DNA from 3 places in the Hydrogenophaga sp. PBL-H3 genome. Region 1 is predicted to be linked to each of the others. Evidence: predicted binding sites of a transcription regulator. Region 1 holds the regulator's gene; each other region holds the start of a gene.

Region 1 (5,504 bases):
AGGCCGCCTTCGGCAGCCGCCTGGGCCAGCAGCCTATCCGCACCCGCGAAGCAGAACCGTCGTGGGAAGACTCGCAGCCCTCGGTGCGTTTCGCCAGCAACGAAGACACCCGCATGGCGGTGGAGCTCTCCGCGCTGAAGGAGATGATCGAAGAGCGCTTCAACACGCTGGCCTGGCTGGGCTCTTCCAAGCAGAACCCGATCCAGTCCAACCTGATGCTGAAAATGATCCGCGCCGGTTACTCGCCCGCCATGGCCCGCGCCGTGCTGGACCGTGTGCCCGCCGACGCCGCAGCCCCGGAAGCCTTCCGCTGGCTCATGGACGTGATCACCCGCAACCTCAAGGTGAGCGCTTCCACCGCCGGCCTGTGCGACGAAGGCGGCGTGGTCTCGCTGATCGGTGCCACCGGTGTGGGCAAGACCACCACCGCGGCCAAGCTCGCGGCGCAGTGCGTCAAGCAGTACGGCGCCGCCAGCGTGGGCATGATCACGCTCGACACCTACCGCGTCTCGGGTTACGAACAGCTGCGCGCCTACGGCCGCATGCTCGGTGTGGTGGCCCACCTGGCGCACGACCGCGCCGCGCTCAAGGACCTGCTCAACCTGCTTTCGGGCAAGCGCCTGGTGATCATCGACACCGCCGGCCTGGGCCAGCGCGACCAGCGCATCCAGGACATGCTCGACGTGCTGGACATGCCCAAGGTCAAGAAGACCCTGGTGCTCAACGCCGGCTCGCAAGGCGACACGCTGGACGAAACCCTGACCTCGTTCAAGGCCAGTTCGCTGCACGGTGTGGTGCTCTCCAAGGTGGACGAAGCCGTGAAGCTCGGCCCGGCCCTGGACGCGCTGATCCGCCACCAGGTGACGCTGCGCGGCGTGGCCAACGGCCAGCGCGTGCCCGAAGACTGGCAGAACCCCGATGCCTCCGCCCTGGTGCGCATGTCCATGGGAACGGCCGGCAAGTCGGCCTTCGATCCGGTGGCCACCGACATGGGCTTCTACTTCGCCCCCACCAACGCACGCGGTGTGAACCTGGGAGCCTCGCATGTTTGAACACGGCTTTGATCAAGCCGCCGGCCTGCGCGGCGAGAGCCGCAGCGGCAGCGCTGCCTTGCTGGCGGTGGCCAGCCCGGCGCAGCCTGCGCGCGGCTACGAGTGGCTTTGCATGCTGGCCGGCTGCCTCACGAACCAGGGCCGCTCGGTCGTCATCGTTGACGGCACGGCCACCGAATCCAGCGGTGCCCAGCGCGGGAACGGCAGCCACCTTGGCCTGCTGCGCGCGCTGCAAGACCCCTCCATCGGCCACCTTGAGCAACCCGCGGACAACGCCGACTGGCTGGTGATGCCCGGTGCGCGTGGCCTGCAGGCCCTGCAGGAAACCGCGCACGCCGCGGGCGCACCGGTGGCGCTCGCGCGCCTGCTGGCGCCGTTTGCTCCGGGCGTGATCGTGCTGCTGTTCGCGCCGGCCTTTGGCCTGGCCGGCGTGTTGCCCGGTCTCAATGCCCGCACGATGGTGCCGGTGCTCGACCAGCCGCAGGCCGCCATCGACGCGTACGGTGCGGTCAAGCTGCTGCACTCGGCCGGTTTGTCGCCGGTGCTCGCGCCCCTGGCCGCCGGCGGCGCGCAGGTGCTGCAGCCACTGGTGACCTCGGTCACCGACTGCGCGGCACGCCACCTCGGGCTCACGCTGGAGAGCTGGCCCGCCCACACCTGGGGCCACCGTGCCCAGGCCTGCGCCATCACGCCGCAGGCTGAAACAGACACACACGGGTACCACGGCCTGGTCCGCGCCGCCCCGACACCACTCTGGAGCTGAAGATGTACACCGCCAAAGGCACGCTCAACCGCGACGAGCAGCTGCGCAAATACAGCCCGCTGGTGCGGCGTCTGGCCCACCACATGATCGCCAAGCTGCCGCCCAGCGTGGAGCTCGACGACCTGATCCAGGTCGGCATGATCGGCCTGACCGAAGCGATTGCGCGCTTCGAGCCCACGCAGGGCGTGCAGTTCGAGACCTTCGCCAGCCAGCGCATCCGCGGCGCGATGATCGACGAACTGCGCGAAGGCGACTGGATGTCGCGCGGCTCGCGCAAGAGCCAGAAAGACATTGAACAAGCGGTGAGCCGCCTGCAGCAGAAACTGCAGCGCGTGCCCAAGGAATCTGAAATCGCCGCCGAGCTGGGCATGCCACTGGCCGACTACCAGCACCTGCTGGCCAAGGTGCGTGGCACGCAGCTGGTGTACCTGGAGGACATCAGCGGGAACAGCGACGACGAAGACGGTTTCCTGGACCGCCACATGGGCGACAGCGAAGCCGACCCGTCGGCCAAGCTGCAGGATCACCGCATGCGCACCGCCCTGGTGGCTGCCATCAAGGTGTTGCCCGAGCGCGAGCAGCAGATCATGAGCATGTACTACGAGCACGACATGAACCTGAAGGAAATCGCAGCCGTGCTCGGTGTGACCGAATCGCGCATCTGCCAGTTGCACAGCCAGTCGATTGCGCGCTTGCGCTCGAAGCTGCGCGAGCACTGAAACAGGCGCAATACCGCAGAGGCAGTAGCCGTTGGCGAGCGGCAACGGCCACTGGTGCCAGGGGAGGGGCGTGGCTAGCATGGGCCGCCCACCCTCGACACCCACATGCCATGACCGACGCCAAACGCCCTTCGCTCGACGAGAACCCAGACCGTGCTGCCATCGATGCCACCCACGACATGGCGTCTGTTGTTGAAAACCTGATCTGGTACGGCTTTCAATCGGCCGCTGACATCGATGCGCTGATCGACGAGGGGGTCACAGCGGGTGACGGCTTCGACGTCGCCCGGGTCAAGGCCTTCGCCGCCACGACACTGGCGAAGAAACGGGCCGCCGAGGCCACTTGGCCACACGCCACCGACTGCGACAAGCTCGATCGCGCCTTTGCCCGATTGCATGAGCAGGGCATCTGCGCCCTGCATTGCACCGGTGACACCCAGGACGACGGCTTTGAAGCCGTGATCGATGCACTGAGTGACGACGGGGTTCCGGAAGACCGGTACCACGGCTACTGCTTCTATTACAGCCAGGACATCGACCGCGCCCTCGACGAAGAAGGCTTGCTGCTGGCCTATGGCCATCTCGGCCGCAGCGAAGTGAAGGAGAGGGAGCACCTCGCGGTGGGGCAGCTGGTCTGTGAAGCCCTGCGGCACGAGGGCCTCACAGTCGCGTGGAACGGTTCAACGAAGCGCCGCATTTCGCTGGCCCAGCTGGACTGGCAGCGGCGCACACCGGGCTGAGCGCAGCGCCAACCGGCAAAAAAACAAGGCCTGCCGGCGTCTCATGACGCCGGCAGGCCTTGTGCTGTGTGGGTTGATCGGGTCAGGGCTTGAGCTGGGCGCGGATCTCGCCGCCCTTGTTGGCGTTCGAATGCACGTTCACGTACAGCGAACCCCCGTTGTAGGCCGCGAGCTGTGCCGGCGTGAGCTTGGCGCCGGCTGGCACCACGTAGGTGTTGTCCCCGGTTTTGGTCAGTGTCACGATGACCGGGCCGTTCTGACCGGCCGGGGCGATGTGGATGTGCGCCATGGTGCTCACCAGGCCGGCGGTGGTGACGCTGCCGCTCACGGAGCCGTCAGCGGTTACCTTGATGTTGGCGGTGCCGCTGGCGGTGGTGGTCACGGGGGGCACTTCCTGGGCGCCATTGAGCTTCTCGTCACCGCGCACGGCGCTGGTCACCGTGTTGGTCATCTTGTCGACCGTTGCGCAGCCCATCAGGGTGGTGAGTGCGGCGGCGGCCACCAGGCCGAGCAGGGTTTTGGTGTGGAAAACAGATGTCATGGGAGCTCCTTGCTGTTTGTGAATCGGACCTGATCAGTATGGGTTCGCCACGCGAGCAGGTCATGGGGGTTGACCCGAACACGGTCCCCGGTGGGGCTCACCAGCTGCCGCTGTTGGCCATGTCCACCCAGGGCTGGCTGGGGGGCAGGGCGTCGCCTTTTTGCAGCAGCTCGATGGAGATGTTGTCGGGCGAGCGCACGAAGGCCATGTGGCCGTCGCGCGGGGGGCGCAGGATGGCCACGCCGTGGGCCTGCAGGCGCTCGCAGGTGGCGTAGATGTCGTCCACCTGGTAGGCCAGGTGGCCGAAATTGCGGCCGCCGGTGTAAGCCTCGGGGTCCCAGTTGTGGGTGAGCTCCACTTGCGCGCTGTGGTCGCCGGGTGCGGCGAGAAACGCCAGCGTGAAGCGGCCTTGGGGCACTTCACGGATGCGAATCACCTCCAGGCCGAGCGCGTCGCGGTAGAACTTCAGGGAGGCCTCCAGGTCGGTCACGCGGACCATGGTGTGCAGGTATTTCATGAGGGCTTTCGGAGTGGGATCGGGATGGTCTTTTGATTGGACCGAAGTTGCAAAACCTTGTCAGGGGCCGGCTTTTCGCGAGCGCAGAAGGTCGTCCACCGTGGGTACCAGCGCGAGTACCGCCAGCACCAGCGCCAGCGGCACGGTGAAGCCGTAGCCCACCTGTTTGAACCCATAGGCGCCGGCGATGCCTCCGGTGGTGAAGGCCGCCAGCAGGCCCGCCAGCACCGCCATGCGCGGGCGGTCGGCACGCACTTTCAGGGGATGGTCGGGGTTGTGGTTCCAGTAGATGAGCTTGCCCAGCTCGATGCCCAGGTCGGTCACGATGCCCGTCATGTGGGTGGTGCGGATCACCGCGTTGGAGAGCTTGGTGGCGATCGCGTTCTGCAGCCCCATGATGAAACACAGCAGCACCACGGTGAAGGGGATCAACAGGCCCTCGAAGGTGGAGAGTTGCGCACCAAGCAGGCCAAAGCACAGGATGAGCGAAGCCTCCAGCAGCAGGGGCAGGGCGTATTCGCTGGAGAGCTGGCGCCGCCGCGCGAAGTTGACCATGACCGCGCAGCACATGGCGCCCATCAGGAACGACAGCACGCCCACGGCGGCGTCCACCACCAGGCCCATCTGGCCCAGCGCCAGGTTGTCCGCCAGCGAAGACACCATGCCCGTGACGTGCGAGGTGTATTGCTTCACCGCGAGGAATCCGCCTGCGTTGATGGCACCGGCCACGAAGGCCAGCACGAAGCCGAGTTCCCGGTTGGACTCGGCGGTGCGCTGGGTGCCGATCAGGTAGCGGGCGTAGTTGGCGGGCATGGAGCCGACACGTTACACCAGCGCCGCTGAAAGACGCTCAGTGCCCCAGCAGGTTGTGTCGCACGTGCAGCAGGTGGTCCAGGGTGCTGGTCTTGGCGCGCGCCGCGTCGCGGTCGCGCAGGGCGTCCACCAGCTGGCGGTGCTCTTGCTGGTAGGCCAGCCGGCGCTCGGGCGTCACGCTTTTCTTCTTCAGTTGCCCCCAGTCGCCCTGGGCGCGCACCTGTTTCATGAGCTTGAACACGCTGGAGACAAAGGTGTTGTGCGCCGCATCGGCAATGGCCTCGTGCAGTTCACCGTCCCAGTGCTCGAACTCCTCCAGGCTGCTGGCGCGTTCGGCGCTGGTGCAGCAAGCCAGCATG
Region 2 (5,504 bases), on a different replicon from region 1:
TCATCCTGCGGCCCCTGCTCGCCGTCGCCGGCCTCGGCGTCGGTCTTGCCGGTCAGCGCATCGACGGTGTTGGGATCACGGTCGCCGTCCTCGTGACTGCGCTTGTCCTCCAGGAACTCGCGCAGCAGCTTCACCGAGCCGCGCGTCAGCTCCTGGCTGTCGTCGGCCAGCCAGGCGGCCACCTCGTCGGGGTTCTTCTTGTAGGCCGTCACCAGCTCGTTGATGACAGTCACGTCCTTGCCCCGGCCGCTATTGAACGCCTCGGCAATGGGTTCGGGCAAGTCCAGCAGCGTGACGTGCTGCGTGACGAAGGCCGGCGACTTGCCGATCTCCTTGGCGATCTCGCCCTTCTTCTTGCCCTTCGCCAGCTCGCGGCCGATGAAGTCGGCGATCTCACGCGCCGTCAGCTCGTTGCGTTGCAGGTTCTCGATAACCTGGTCGGCCTCGTTGTAGTCGTTGTCGATGAAGGCCGGGATCGTGGTCTTGTGCGCCCACTTCGAGCCGCGATAGCGCCGCGCGCCGTGGTTGATGAGGTAGCGCCCCGGTGCGTCCGGGTTCTCGCGCACGCTGATGGGCGACTTCACGCCGCGCGCTTTGATCGTCTCGCCGATCTCCGCGATGCTCTCCGGCGAGAAGCCGGGGTTGTCGGCCGTGCGCGGCTGGTGCGGGTCTTCGTCGATCAGGTCAAGCGGCAGCTCCTGCGGGCCTGCGCCGCCGGCGTTGGCCGCCGGCTGCTCGTTCAGCAGGCCGGCCAGGTCGCCCAGCCCGTCCAGGCCCAGCCCGGACGATTGCGGCTTGTCCTGCTCCTTCTTCTTGGCGTTGGTCTTGGCGCTCATTGCGCGATCTCCATCTTCGTGAACACGTAATCCGCCAGCGCACGCACCTCCTGGGTGGCCTTCCGCGCGGCGGTCTTCTTGATCTTCCACACCGGCATCTGCTCGCCCAGCGCCTCGGCGATGCTGTCACGCGCGCCGATGCTGAACGGCAAGATGAGCTGCGGGTATGCCTGCTGCAACGTCGCCAGGTTGTTGACGTGGCGCGGCTTCCGCGCGTCCACCTTGTTCGGCACCATGCCGAGGAAGCGCAGCTTGGGGTTCTGCTTGCGCAGGTTGCTGATGACCGCGACCATCTTCTTCATGCCCTGCAAGCTGTACGCCTCCATTTCGATGGGCGACAGCATGTAGTCGGCCGTCAGCACGGCCGCCGTCATGGCGACGCCAAGGGAGGGGGCCGTGTCGATCAGGCACACGTCGAAGAACTCGCCCAGCGCGGCCACACTGGCCCGCAGCGCGGCGGCCGCCTGGGAAAGCTCCATCTTGTCCAGGTTCGCCAGGTTGGCGTCTGCCGCGATCAGCGCCAGGCCGTCATCCTCCCGGTCAGCGAACCAGGCGCGCAGCTCGTCGCCGCCGGCGGTGAACATGCGACTGGCGGGATAGCCCGAGTCGTGGCCGGCCAGCGTCCAGCTCGCATTGCCCTGGGTGTCCAGGTCGATCACTGCAACCCGAAGGCCGCGCTCCTGGAAGTCGAACGCCAGGTGGCAGGTTGCGAACGTCTTGCCTTGACCGCCTTTCTGAATTGCCGTGACCAGTGTTTTCATGAGTTGGGTTCCTGTTTCCTCTTTCCCTTGGCGTCGGCTTCCCAACGCTTGACGATGAACGCTTGATGCTCCGGCAGTACCGCCGTCACCCGCTCGAAGCCCTGCGGGAGCACTTCCCCCGCCACTGCCCACACGCGGCTGACCGCTTGCGATACCGCCCCCTTGGTCAGCCCCAGCGAGGCCACAAACTCGGCCTGGGGCCTTCCATCGACCAGCACGCCGCGCGCTATGTCGATGGTCTGTTGCCCGATCTCCAGGCCCTTGATCGCCGCCTGGAATTGGGCTTCGGTTAGCCGTTTCTTCATGGAGAACACCCATATAAACTCCACACCCGGTTGTTGAACAAAAGGCGGTGCCAGCCGCCGACCATGTGCAGAAGTTTAGCTAAACTCGCCGCCCGCGTCAAGCGTTTTAGCGGCTAAAAATGGGCGCGTGATCTTCTTTCTTGGCGTTCAACCTGGCCGCGTCAGCGGCACTCATGAAGAACGTCATCAGCGGGCCGACCGTGCGGCTCGAACCGTTGGCAAAGCACACGTCGAACTGACCGCCGGCGGTGTGCGGATCGACGCCTTCCACCAGTCGCCAGGGGTCAAGGCCCCATTCCTCGGATTGCGCGCTGTACCAATAGGCCGGCGCATCGCCGTTCAAGTCGCTGGCCGCGTACTCGCGCACCAGGACGGCCACCCGGCCGGTGTTCGGCTCCACGAATCCCGGCGGGTAGGGTAGGGTCTGTTTTTTCATGTCAAAGCCCCTTCGGCTTGTAGATCGAAACGAAGTAGGTGATCGCGGTCAGCACCGCGAAGTACGCCAGGAACGACCAACCGGCATACACGCCAGGCGTGTTCCAGTGGTAGAGCATCCGCACGAACTGGAAGAAGGTGGCAATCGACAGCACCCACTTGAGGATCGGCCAGACCAGCACGGTCGCCACCCATACGAACTTGACCAGGCCGGCCAGCAGGCCAGCACCGGGGGCCTTGTTGGGGGCAGCAGACGCGGCGGCAGGCTCCACCGGCGCGGGCGCGGCGGGCTGCTCGATCTCCTTGGGGAACTTGATGATGTTGGACATAGCTTGACCCTCCACGCGCTTACGTGTTGAATGCTGGGTGCTCCCACTCGGAAGCATGGTTACGGTGTGCCAGCACCAGGCCAAGCGCCCCGGATCACTCCGGGGCGTTCCTCCACCTGGGGCCGCCCTTGATCTTGCCTCGGCTCACGCAATACTCCTTCTTGGCGTCCTCGATAGGCCCGGCCGTTGCCGACCGGGCCATGTGCTCTTACCAGCCGGCCCGGCGCTTGGCCTGCTCGACGGCTTCCATCGACCAATGGCCCTTGGCCTGCCCCTCCAGGGAGCATCCGGCGAAGTACGCCTTGCCGCGCAGTTCCTCGGCTTTGCACACCAGCTCGGCCGCCTCGGCCATCATGGCCGCGATCTCGTCACGGCGGGCCGGGAAGTCGGTCGCTGCCGCGCCCTCCAGCTCGTCAATCCAGGGCATAATCTTGTTGTCGCTCATCGGACTTTCTCCGGTAGTTGACCTGGGCAATGTGCCCGGCCTTCAAGTGCTATATTAGGGCAAAATGCCCTAACCTGTCAAGCACTTTAGCTAAACTTTTTTCGCTTTACCGGAATCCGAAGGCTAAACTTTAGCCGCTAAAACCTTTCCCTTGGCGTCAATCCTCTTTCCAGATCACGCCCAGCCCGGCCTGGTCGCACAGGATCGCCCATGCCGCATAGGGAATCGGGGTGTCCTCGCCGATCCAGCGGCGGATCGTGCGGTCGCCCTTCGCGCCCAGCCCCAGCGCCTTCGCGGCCTTGCTGCCGCTGAACCCGGCCAGGCGCAGCACCTCTCGGACTTCCTCGCCGGTCGGTTGCGCCCAGCGTTCGGCCGGCTTCAAGCACTCCAGCCGGATATTGGCGTCGTTCGTCATTCGTTCGTTCTCCTGGTCAAGTGATAAGCCGCAACTGGTCGAAGCCGTAGATCGACTGGATGCAGCTCGGGTCTGAATCGACCACGCGCCGGCCTGCGCGATTGGTCTTGTACGTTACCGGCCTGTCGTCGTGCGCCCACACCTGGCGGGTGTCGGGATGCACCTTCACGATGATGATGCGCTTGCCGATGTAGCGGTCGAAAACCGGGTGATGGACGCTCACGATCTCGCACCGCTGGCCGGGCTTGAACTCCACCAGGTCGGCCGGGCCTCCATCGCCATTCCTGGCGATGCTGCAGGTTGCCGCGCTCGCTCGCGGCATCGTTGTTTCCGGCGATACAGGCCCGCCCTCGCCCGGCTCGGCATCGTCGGCTTTGACGATGCTGCAGGTCATCGTCGTTTCTGGCGATGCGGGATCTCGCTCCGGGCCTGCGCCGGTGATTTTTCCCTTGGCGTCCAACCCGGCGGCCCTGGCCGCCTTGATCCTGGTCGCGGCCTCGGCCGCCCAGCGCCTGGCGATGAAGGCCCGATGCGAGGGCAGCACCACATCGACCAGGACGAACCCCGGCGGCACCAGGACGGTCGCCGGTGCGCGCCGCGCCGGCGGCTCCAAGCCGGCCAGCCAAGCGGGCAGGGGAGCATCGGCCAGGCGGTCGCGGTAGCTGGCCTCGACCATCACCGGGCGCTTCTTCTCGGCTCGCTGCGCAGCCAGGATGCCGCGCGCAACCTCGTCCACCGTCATGCAGCCCTGCGCCGTGTCGAAGTGCGAGCGGTAGCCCGTTTCGGAGATAAACGGCCTGTCCAGGTCGATGACGTGGAACTGGAAGTGGGCACCCAGCGGCCCGCCGTAGCCGGCCTCGTACTCCACCAGGGCGCGCATGTCGCCATCCGCGACCAGGAACTGGCCGCGCTGGCCCCACAAGGGCACGTCGCCAGGCACCGCCGCGCAATGGCGCTCGATGACCTGGCCGGGCGCGTCGTGGTCGGCCATGCTGCCCACGTGCGTTCCGCCGTTCATCTTCCAGATGACGGCCTCGTATCGGTCGCTGGCCGCCTCGGCGGCCGCACCGTCACCGCGCATGATCGCCGCGTCGATCTCCACCACGGCCGCCACGGCGGCGGCCAGCAGCTCGTCGCGGTCGGTGGGCAGCTCGGCCAGCAGCTCGGCCGCCGGCGCGTTCCAGTCCTGGCCCGGCTGGGCCGGCGTCTTGCGTTTCTTCGCCATCGGCCGGCCCCTCAAGTGTCAGCACGCCGCCACGCGATCACGTCGCGGGCTTCGTAGCCGTGGCGCTTGCAGTCGTCGCAGAATCCCGAGCTGAACCCCTTGTGGTTCGTGCCGATCCATGCGGCCGGCTTGCCGCATTCGTGGCCGTAGGTGCCCGGCTCGGCGTTGTGGCACTTGCCGTCCGTCGCGTAGCTGTTCGTCGGTGCCTGGGGAGCGTTGTTCCTGGTCATGGTCGCCTCCTGGAAGCCCCGGCCGAAGCCGGGGCCGCCCCTCATCAGTCAATAGCCCGGTAGATCGCGGCCGCCTCGGCGTGGCTGGCTGCGAAGCCGCGCAGGAAGTGATAGCGGTCGATCAGGGCATCGCCGGCGTCCGTGTCGGCGGCCTCGGCCGCGAGCTGACCCAGCGCGAACAGGGTTGCGACAATGCCGGCGGCGTCGGCCGACAACTCGCCTCGGAAGCCGTTGCCGTCCACCTCGATCTCCAGGCGGTCGGCCAGGTCGGGGGCCATGTAAAAACCGCCGTCCGACAAGGTGTAGTAGTGCCAATACGCGCCGCTGTAGCGTTCGCAGAGCCGGCGAAGCCAGGCATACACCAGGGCCTCGCCGCGCATCATCAGACGCGGGCCGAAGTAGGCGGGCAGGAAGTCGAGGCGCTGGGCCTCGGCGACCAGGGAAGCGGTAACGGGTTGCTCTTGGGTGTTCATCGGACTTTCTCCGGTAGTTGACCTGGGCGAAATGCCCGGCCTTCAAGTGC
Region 3 (5,504 bases), 1.8 Mb from region 1:
GATATTGCAGCCGCGCGGCAGCCCCATGCGCGAGGTGCTGGAGCAGGAGTTCCGCCGCCACAAGGCCCGCCTGCCGCGCGGCCTGATCGAGACCTCGTCCATCCTCACCACCATGAACCTGCTGGTGCGCTCGGACATGATCGCGGTGATCCCGGCCGAGGTGGCGGCGCGCTACGAGTCACACGGCATGCTGGCCTGCATCCGCTACGCGGTGCGCCAGCAGCTGGGTGTGTTCGGCTGCCTCACGGCCCGAGGCCGACCACCCAGCCCACCGCTGGCGCACCTGCTGTCCCTGCTGCTGCCCGCGCAGTCGGGTGGCGTCAGATGAAGCGCTCGATGTAGATCAACGCACCCTCGTCAAAGTGGTCGAAGTTGCGGTGGATCGCGTGCGAGGCCTGGATGAGTTCTTCTTCGTTGAAGCGCGGGCAGTCGATGGCCCACAGCTGCAGCGGGATGTTGGCCGCCGCCGCCAGCATGGGGCCGCTGGGCGCCCAGAACAACGTGCCGCTGTCGTGGCCGACCCGCAGGTCCTGAAAGTTGTACTGGTAGCGGCGCGTGAACATGACCGCCACGAAGCGCAGCGCCGCCGCCATGGCCACCGCCTTGGGCTGGCCCGCCGCCACGAACTGGTGCTGCAGGTACTGCATGCCCAGCTCCAGCGAAGGCAGGTCCTCGATGCCGGGGATCACCGGGTACGGCTCCAGCGCCGCCCGGTCGGTCTGCAGCTTGTTGCCCATGAGTTTCAAGGCGCGGCGCGCGGCCTCCACGAACAGCAGGCGCGGCACCGGCTGGCACGCGCTCTCCAGGTCGATCTGCACCGCAGGCCCGTTGCCCTGCGGTTTGGTGTTTCCGTCGTGTGGCTCGGCGTTCATGGCAGCGTGTCCAGCTGGGAAACGTCAAGCCAGCAGGTTGAGCTGCGTGCCCACGCTGCCACTGGTGGCCAGCGGCAGGTTGCCGGTGAGGCTGTTCAGCAGCGAGATGGCGCCTGCACCCTGCATGTCCATGGCCTTCTTGAGCACGGCCAGCTGCACTTCCTGGGCCGCGCCGGCCTGTTTGTTGGCCACATAAGCGCCAACGATTTCAACGGGAGATACGTCCACGGTGGTTCCTGGTGGATGGAGATATCTCCTGTATCGGTCGGCGCGGGGGGATCTTGATGCCAGTGCAAGCCATCCTGGGTCGGCAATGTGTCTTGTGCCGGCGAGCGCTTCAACCGGCAGGGTCGGGATCGGGCAAGCCCCGGGCAAGACCCGTCGAGCCGGGTGTTCTGCCGCGCAGGGGTGGGTCAGGCTTGTTTGCGCCTGCGCATGGCAGCGAGGCCGGCCAGTCCCATGGCCAGGAGAGCGAGAGAACCGGGTTCGGGGACTTCGCTGCTCCTCAGATCCCAGCCAATCACATCAAATGCAAGGATGTCGAGCGCGGTGATGACCGGTGCTGCCGGCCCATAAGGTGCCGTAGGGTCCATGAGGCCGATGTTGAAGTCATCAAATCCGTAGTGGGCGTCATAGCCCTTGGATTCGTCGAAGTCGTCTTTCCAGTGGCTGGCTTGGCGGCCGTCTCCAAACACGGTTCCCGTGGAGAACTGCGCCAAAGGCGTGGCTCCACCGTCAATTGAAAAGTATTTGTCCCAGGCGTCGGCGGTCCAGTCGATCGCGTTGAGGCCAGCGCTGTCGGTGGAGTACCGGAACAAATCGAGTGTGTTCACAAACGGGTAGTCGTCGGCGCTGAAGCCAGGGTTGTAGTCCAGATCGTCCACGCCGCTGACAAAGCCGAGCATGTGGCCGATCTCGTGGGCGGCCACGCCGAGAAGGTCAAAGAAAAACGGCGTGATTCCGTCCAGTGGATCGAGATCGAAGTTCGCCAGCGGGTTTGAATTGAAGGTGATGAACGCATCCAGGGCGGCATTGGTGCCTGACAACAGCCCCAGTGCCTTGGCGTTGGCATTGGTCATCGATATGGTTGTGTTGTTGAGGCTCCCGTCGTTGTCAAGGTACGGTATGGCGCTTGCCGGTCCGAACGGGCTGTCGGACGTGCGGTTGATCAGCAGATCCAATGCAGCGCCCGCCTGCAGGTTGGACGTGGCGATGGCATCGTTGGCCGATGTGGCGTCCATGAGCATGGCCGACCGGACGTCGGTGTAAGAGTAGCTCTGCATGTAAGACCCGGCACTGCCGAGAACGCGAGCCCCCATGTCCTCCCACGCGACCTGGATGTTCAGGGTCACGTTGTCGTCGAACAACCCCGACCACAAGGCACCGGCCTGCGCGAACAGACCATCGATCTGCGCATTGCCGGTAGAACTGGTGAAGTTGATCACCAGGCCAGCCTGTGCATGGCCCGCACCAAAGAGCGTGGCCAGCGCCACAACCAGCCCCGCTGCGGCGTGCTTGGCGCCGCGAATTGCGTGGACGCGCGCGTTCAATCTGCTTGCTTCTGCCATGGGGACTCCGTTGAGACCTGATTTGTGAATGAGCGTCCCACTTGTCAAGCGTCGCTGCCCATGGGGGTTGTCGATCAAATCACCAAAGGCAATTTACATGCCATTCAAAATAACCAAACGGAATCAAACATCGGGCTTCAACTGACGTGACACCCTGTAAGGAATCTCGACATCAAGTCAGTAGGCCTCAGCGCTCCAGCCAGAGCGCGCCCTCGGGCAACGCGATCTCGTCGCAGTTCCCGCCGTCGGCCACGCCACCCCGGTCGATCACCAGAAAATCTCCCGGCGCATCCAGCGCAATCAACGGGTGGTGCCACGTGCCGCGTGCGTAGTTCACGCCCTGACCGGCCGCCGCCAGAAAACAGCGGATGTCTTGCGGACCGGGCGCTGCGCCCGGCCTGGCCACCACCACCAGAAACGGCATGGGCGCCAGGGCCACAAAAGCCTGGCTGCCCAGCGGGTGGCGTTCCATCAGGGTGATGGCCAAGGGGAAGGTTCGGGGCAGGGCCTTGAAGATGCTCACCACGCTGTGGCCGCCCCCGCCTGCGGTGTCGATCCGGGCGAGGTCGTGGTAGCGCTCGGCGAAGCCCTGGTTGATGGTGAAGTGGCGTGCCGCATCGCTGGCTTCGATCACGTCGCCAAAAGCGCGGAAGGCCTCGGCGGTGAGGGGTTCGATGGTCAGGCGGGTTCCGGGTGCTGTCATGGAGTTCTCAGCAGTCGATGCCTTGCAGGTCGGGCGCGGACGGCTTGCCTTTGCCACCAGCGCGTCTGGCGCGCTGCGTGCGCTTGCTGAACGCCAGACCCATGGCCAGGGTCTGCGCCAGGCACAGGGCCGAGGTGAGCGACCGAAAACCCAGCAGTTCGGCGTCGTTCACTTCCAGCGTCAGGTCGGCATCTTTGGCGATGGGGCTCAAAAAGGCGTTGGTGATGGCCAGGCGTCTGGCGCCTTGCTGGCGCACCTGCTCGCACACGGCCAGGGTGTCGCCCGCGTAGGGCGGGAAGCTGATGGCGATCAACAGGTCTTGTGCGTTGGCGCCAAACGCCTGCTCGCCGATGGCGCCGCCCAGTCCGTTGAGCTGCACCGCGGGCTGGCCCACGCGGTTGAGCGCATAAGCCAGGTAGGCGGCCACAGCGTAGGAACGGCGCAGGCCCACCACGTACACCATGCGCGCGCTCTGGATCAGATCGATGGCCTGCTTCAAGGGCAGCGCACCGGCATCGGCCGCCAGGTGTTCGAGCGAGACGATGTTGGCCTGGCTGAAGGCGTGCAGCACTTCGGCCGGGTCAGCCGGGTTGTCCAGCGCCTGCTCGCCGCCGTAGTGACGAATGCGTTCGCGAAAGGTGGGCTTCACCGCGTCCTGCAGCGGCGCGATGAACAGGCGCTGCAGGTCGGAGTAACCATCAAAGCCCAGCGCCTTGGCCATGCGCACGAAGGCCGAGGGCGCCATGCCGGCAGCGGCGGCCACGCTGGCAATGGGGCTCAGGGCCACGTCGTTGGGGTGTTCGAGCGCATGGCGGGCGGCGTCGCGCATGCGTGGGGTGAGGCGTTCGCTCTCGCGTGCGATCAGTTCGCGCAGCTCGTCGAGGTTGGTGGGTTTGGGGGCTCTTGCGCTCGCCTTGGTCGCCATGTCCATGCCGTGTGTTGGGAGTTGGGTGTTGGGGGGATGGCCCGCCCTCAGAAAGCGCGGACCTCCCCGCGCGGCACAAAGCGTCCCATGCCTTCGCGGCCGTGCCATTGCTGGCCGTCGACGATCAGCTGGCCACGCAGGAACACCTTTTCAACGCGCCCCTGCAATGTACGGCCTTCAAGCAGCGTGTAATCGACGTTGCTGTGCAGTTCACTCGCGGTGATGGTCTGGCTCACCGCCGGGTTGAAGAGCACCACGTCGGCGTCGCTGCCCACGGCAATGGTGCCCTTCTTCGGAAACAGGCCGAAGAGTTTGGCCGGTGTGGTGGAGGTCAGTTCCACGAAGCGGTTGAGCGAGAGCTTGCCGCGCATCACGCCGATGTCGAACAGGCTCACCAGCCGCGTCTCGATGCCGGGCGCGCCGTTGGGGATGAGCGAGAAGTCGTCTTTGCCGCGCATCTTCTGCAGCTGGTAGCCCAGGTGGCCTTCTTTCATGCAGAAGGGGCAGTGGTCGGTGGCGATCACCTGCAGGTCGTCGTAGCGCAGCGCGCGCCACAGGTGCTTCTGGTCGTCGGGCGTGCGCAGCGGCGGCGTCATGACGTATTTCGCGGTGGCGAAGTCGTCGTTGTTGTAAACGGTGTCGTCGAACAGCAGGTAGTGCGGGCAGGTTTCGGCGAACACCGGAATGCCCTCGGCCCGCGCGGTGACGATGTGCTTGAGCGCCTGGTTGCTCGACACGTGCACGAAGTAGATGGGTGCTTCGGCCAGCTCGGCCAGGCGGATGCCGCGGTGCGTGGCCTCGCCTTCCAGGATGGCCGGGCGCGTGAGCGCGTGGTAGCGCGGCGAGGTGTGGCCGGCCTCCAGCGCTTCCTTGATCAGGAGGTCGATCACGGTGCCGTTTTCGGCGTGCAGCGCCACCATGCCGCCCTCGGCACCCACCTGGCGCAGCATGCGGAAGATGGCGGCGTCGTCGGCCATCATCACGCCGGGGTAGGCCATGAACATCTTGAAGCTGGTCACGCCTTCGTGGCGCATGGCGTGGCGCACGTCGTGCAGCACCTGGTCGTCCACGCGGGTCACGATCACGTGCAGGCTGTAGTCCACGTTCACCTGCGGGTCGGCGCTGCGCTGCGCGCGCTCGATCGCACCCAGGGGCGAGTCGGTGGCGTTCTGCAGCGCGAAGTCCACCACCGTGGTGGTGCCGCCAAAGGCCGCCGCCTTGGTGCCGCTGGCAAAGGTGTCGCAGGTGATGGTGGGGCCGATCACGTTTTCCATGTGCACGTGTGTGTCCACACCGCCGGGCAACACATAGAGGCCGGTGGCGTCGATCACAGCCACGTCAGACCCCACGGCGATGTGTTGGCCGATGGTGTCGATCACGCCGCCCCGCAGCAGCACGTCGGCCACGTAGTCGTCGGTGGCGGTGATCACGCGCCC

Evidence for each region. Region 1 encodes FliA, which starts transcription of late flagellar genes. Its sites were predicted from a motif close to CTAAAGTTTNNNNNNNNNNNGCCGNTA; they were not measured.
Region 2: kleA (stable inheritance protein KleA) is a predicted target of FliA. The motif match lies at 3,219-3,245, and genes of this name have one in related genera.
Region 3: F9Z44_RS09005 (YjfB family protein) is a predicted target of FliA. The motif match lies at 1,132-1,158, and genes of this name have one in related genera.

What each region holds. Positions count from the first base shown of each region.
Region 1 is NZ_CP044972.1:3,699,398-3,704,901, reverse strand. Features, by position in the region: gene flhF (flagellar biosynthesis protein FlhF) at 1-1,052, shown strand, start outside; gene F9Z44_RS17280 (ParA family protein) at 1,045-1,815, shown strand; gene F9Z44_RS17275 (RNA polymerase sigma factor FliA) at 1,818-2,534, shown strand; gene F9Z44_RS17270 (DUF6891 domain-containing protein) at 2,645-3,274, shown strand; gene F9Z44_RS17265 (CHRD domain-containing protein) at 3,357-3,815, opposite strand; gene F9Z44_RS17260 (VOC family protein) at 3,913-4,332, opposite strand; gene F9Z44_RS17255 (YoaK family protein) at 4,393-5,145, opposite strand; gene F9Z44_RS17250 (FadR/GntR family transcriptional regulator) at 5,183-5,504, opposite strand, start outside.
Region 2 is NZ_CP044974.1:70,035-75,538, forward strand. Features, by position in the region: gene F9Z44_RS22500 (transcriptional repressor gene korB) at 1-836, opposite strand, end outside; gene F9Z44_RS22505 (ParA family protein) at 833-1,597, opposite strand; gene F9Z44_RS22510 (transcriptional regulator KorA) at 1,594-1,902, opposite strand; gene F9Z44_RS22515 (DUF2761 domain-containing protein) at 2,009-2,338, opposite strand; gene kleE (KleE stable inheritance protein) at 2,340-2,666, opposite strand; gene kleA (stable inheritance protein KleA) at 2,875-3,111, opposite strand; gene korC (transcriptional repressor KorC) at 3,269-3,526, opposite strand; gene F9Z44_RS22535 (hypothetical protein) at 3,543-4,751, opposite strand; gene F9Z44_RS22540 (hypothetical protein) at 4,763-4,981, opposite strand; gene F9Z44_RS22545 (antirestriction protein) at 5,026-5,454, opposite strand.
Region 3 is NZ_CP044972.1:1,934,782-1,940,285, reverse strand. Features, by position in the region: gene F9Z44_RS09015 (LysR family transcriptional regulator) at 1-328, shown strand, start outside; gene F9Z44_RS09010 (hypothetical protein) at 321-872, opposite strand; gene F9Z44_RS09005 (YjfB family protein) at 897-1,100, opposite strand; gene F9Z44_RS22765 (NF038122 family metalloprotease) at 1,286-2,518, opposite strand; gene F9Z44_RS08995 (ureidoglycolate lyase) at 2,628-3,143, opposite strand; gene F9Z44_RS08990 (MurR/RpiR family transcriptional regulator) at 3,151-4,074, opposite strand; gene hydA (dihydropyrimidinase) at 4,116-5,504, opposite strand, start outside.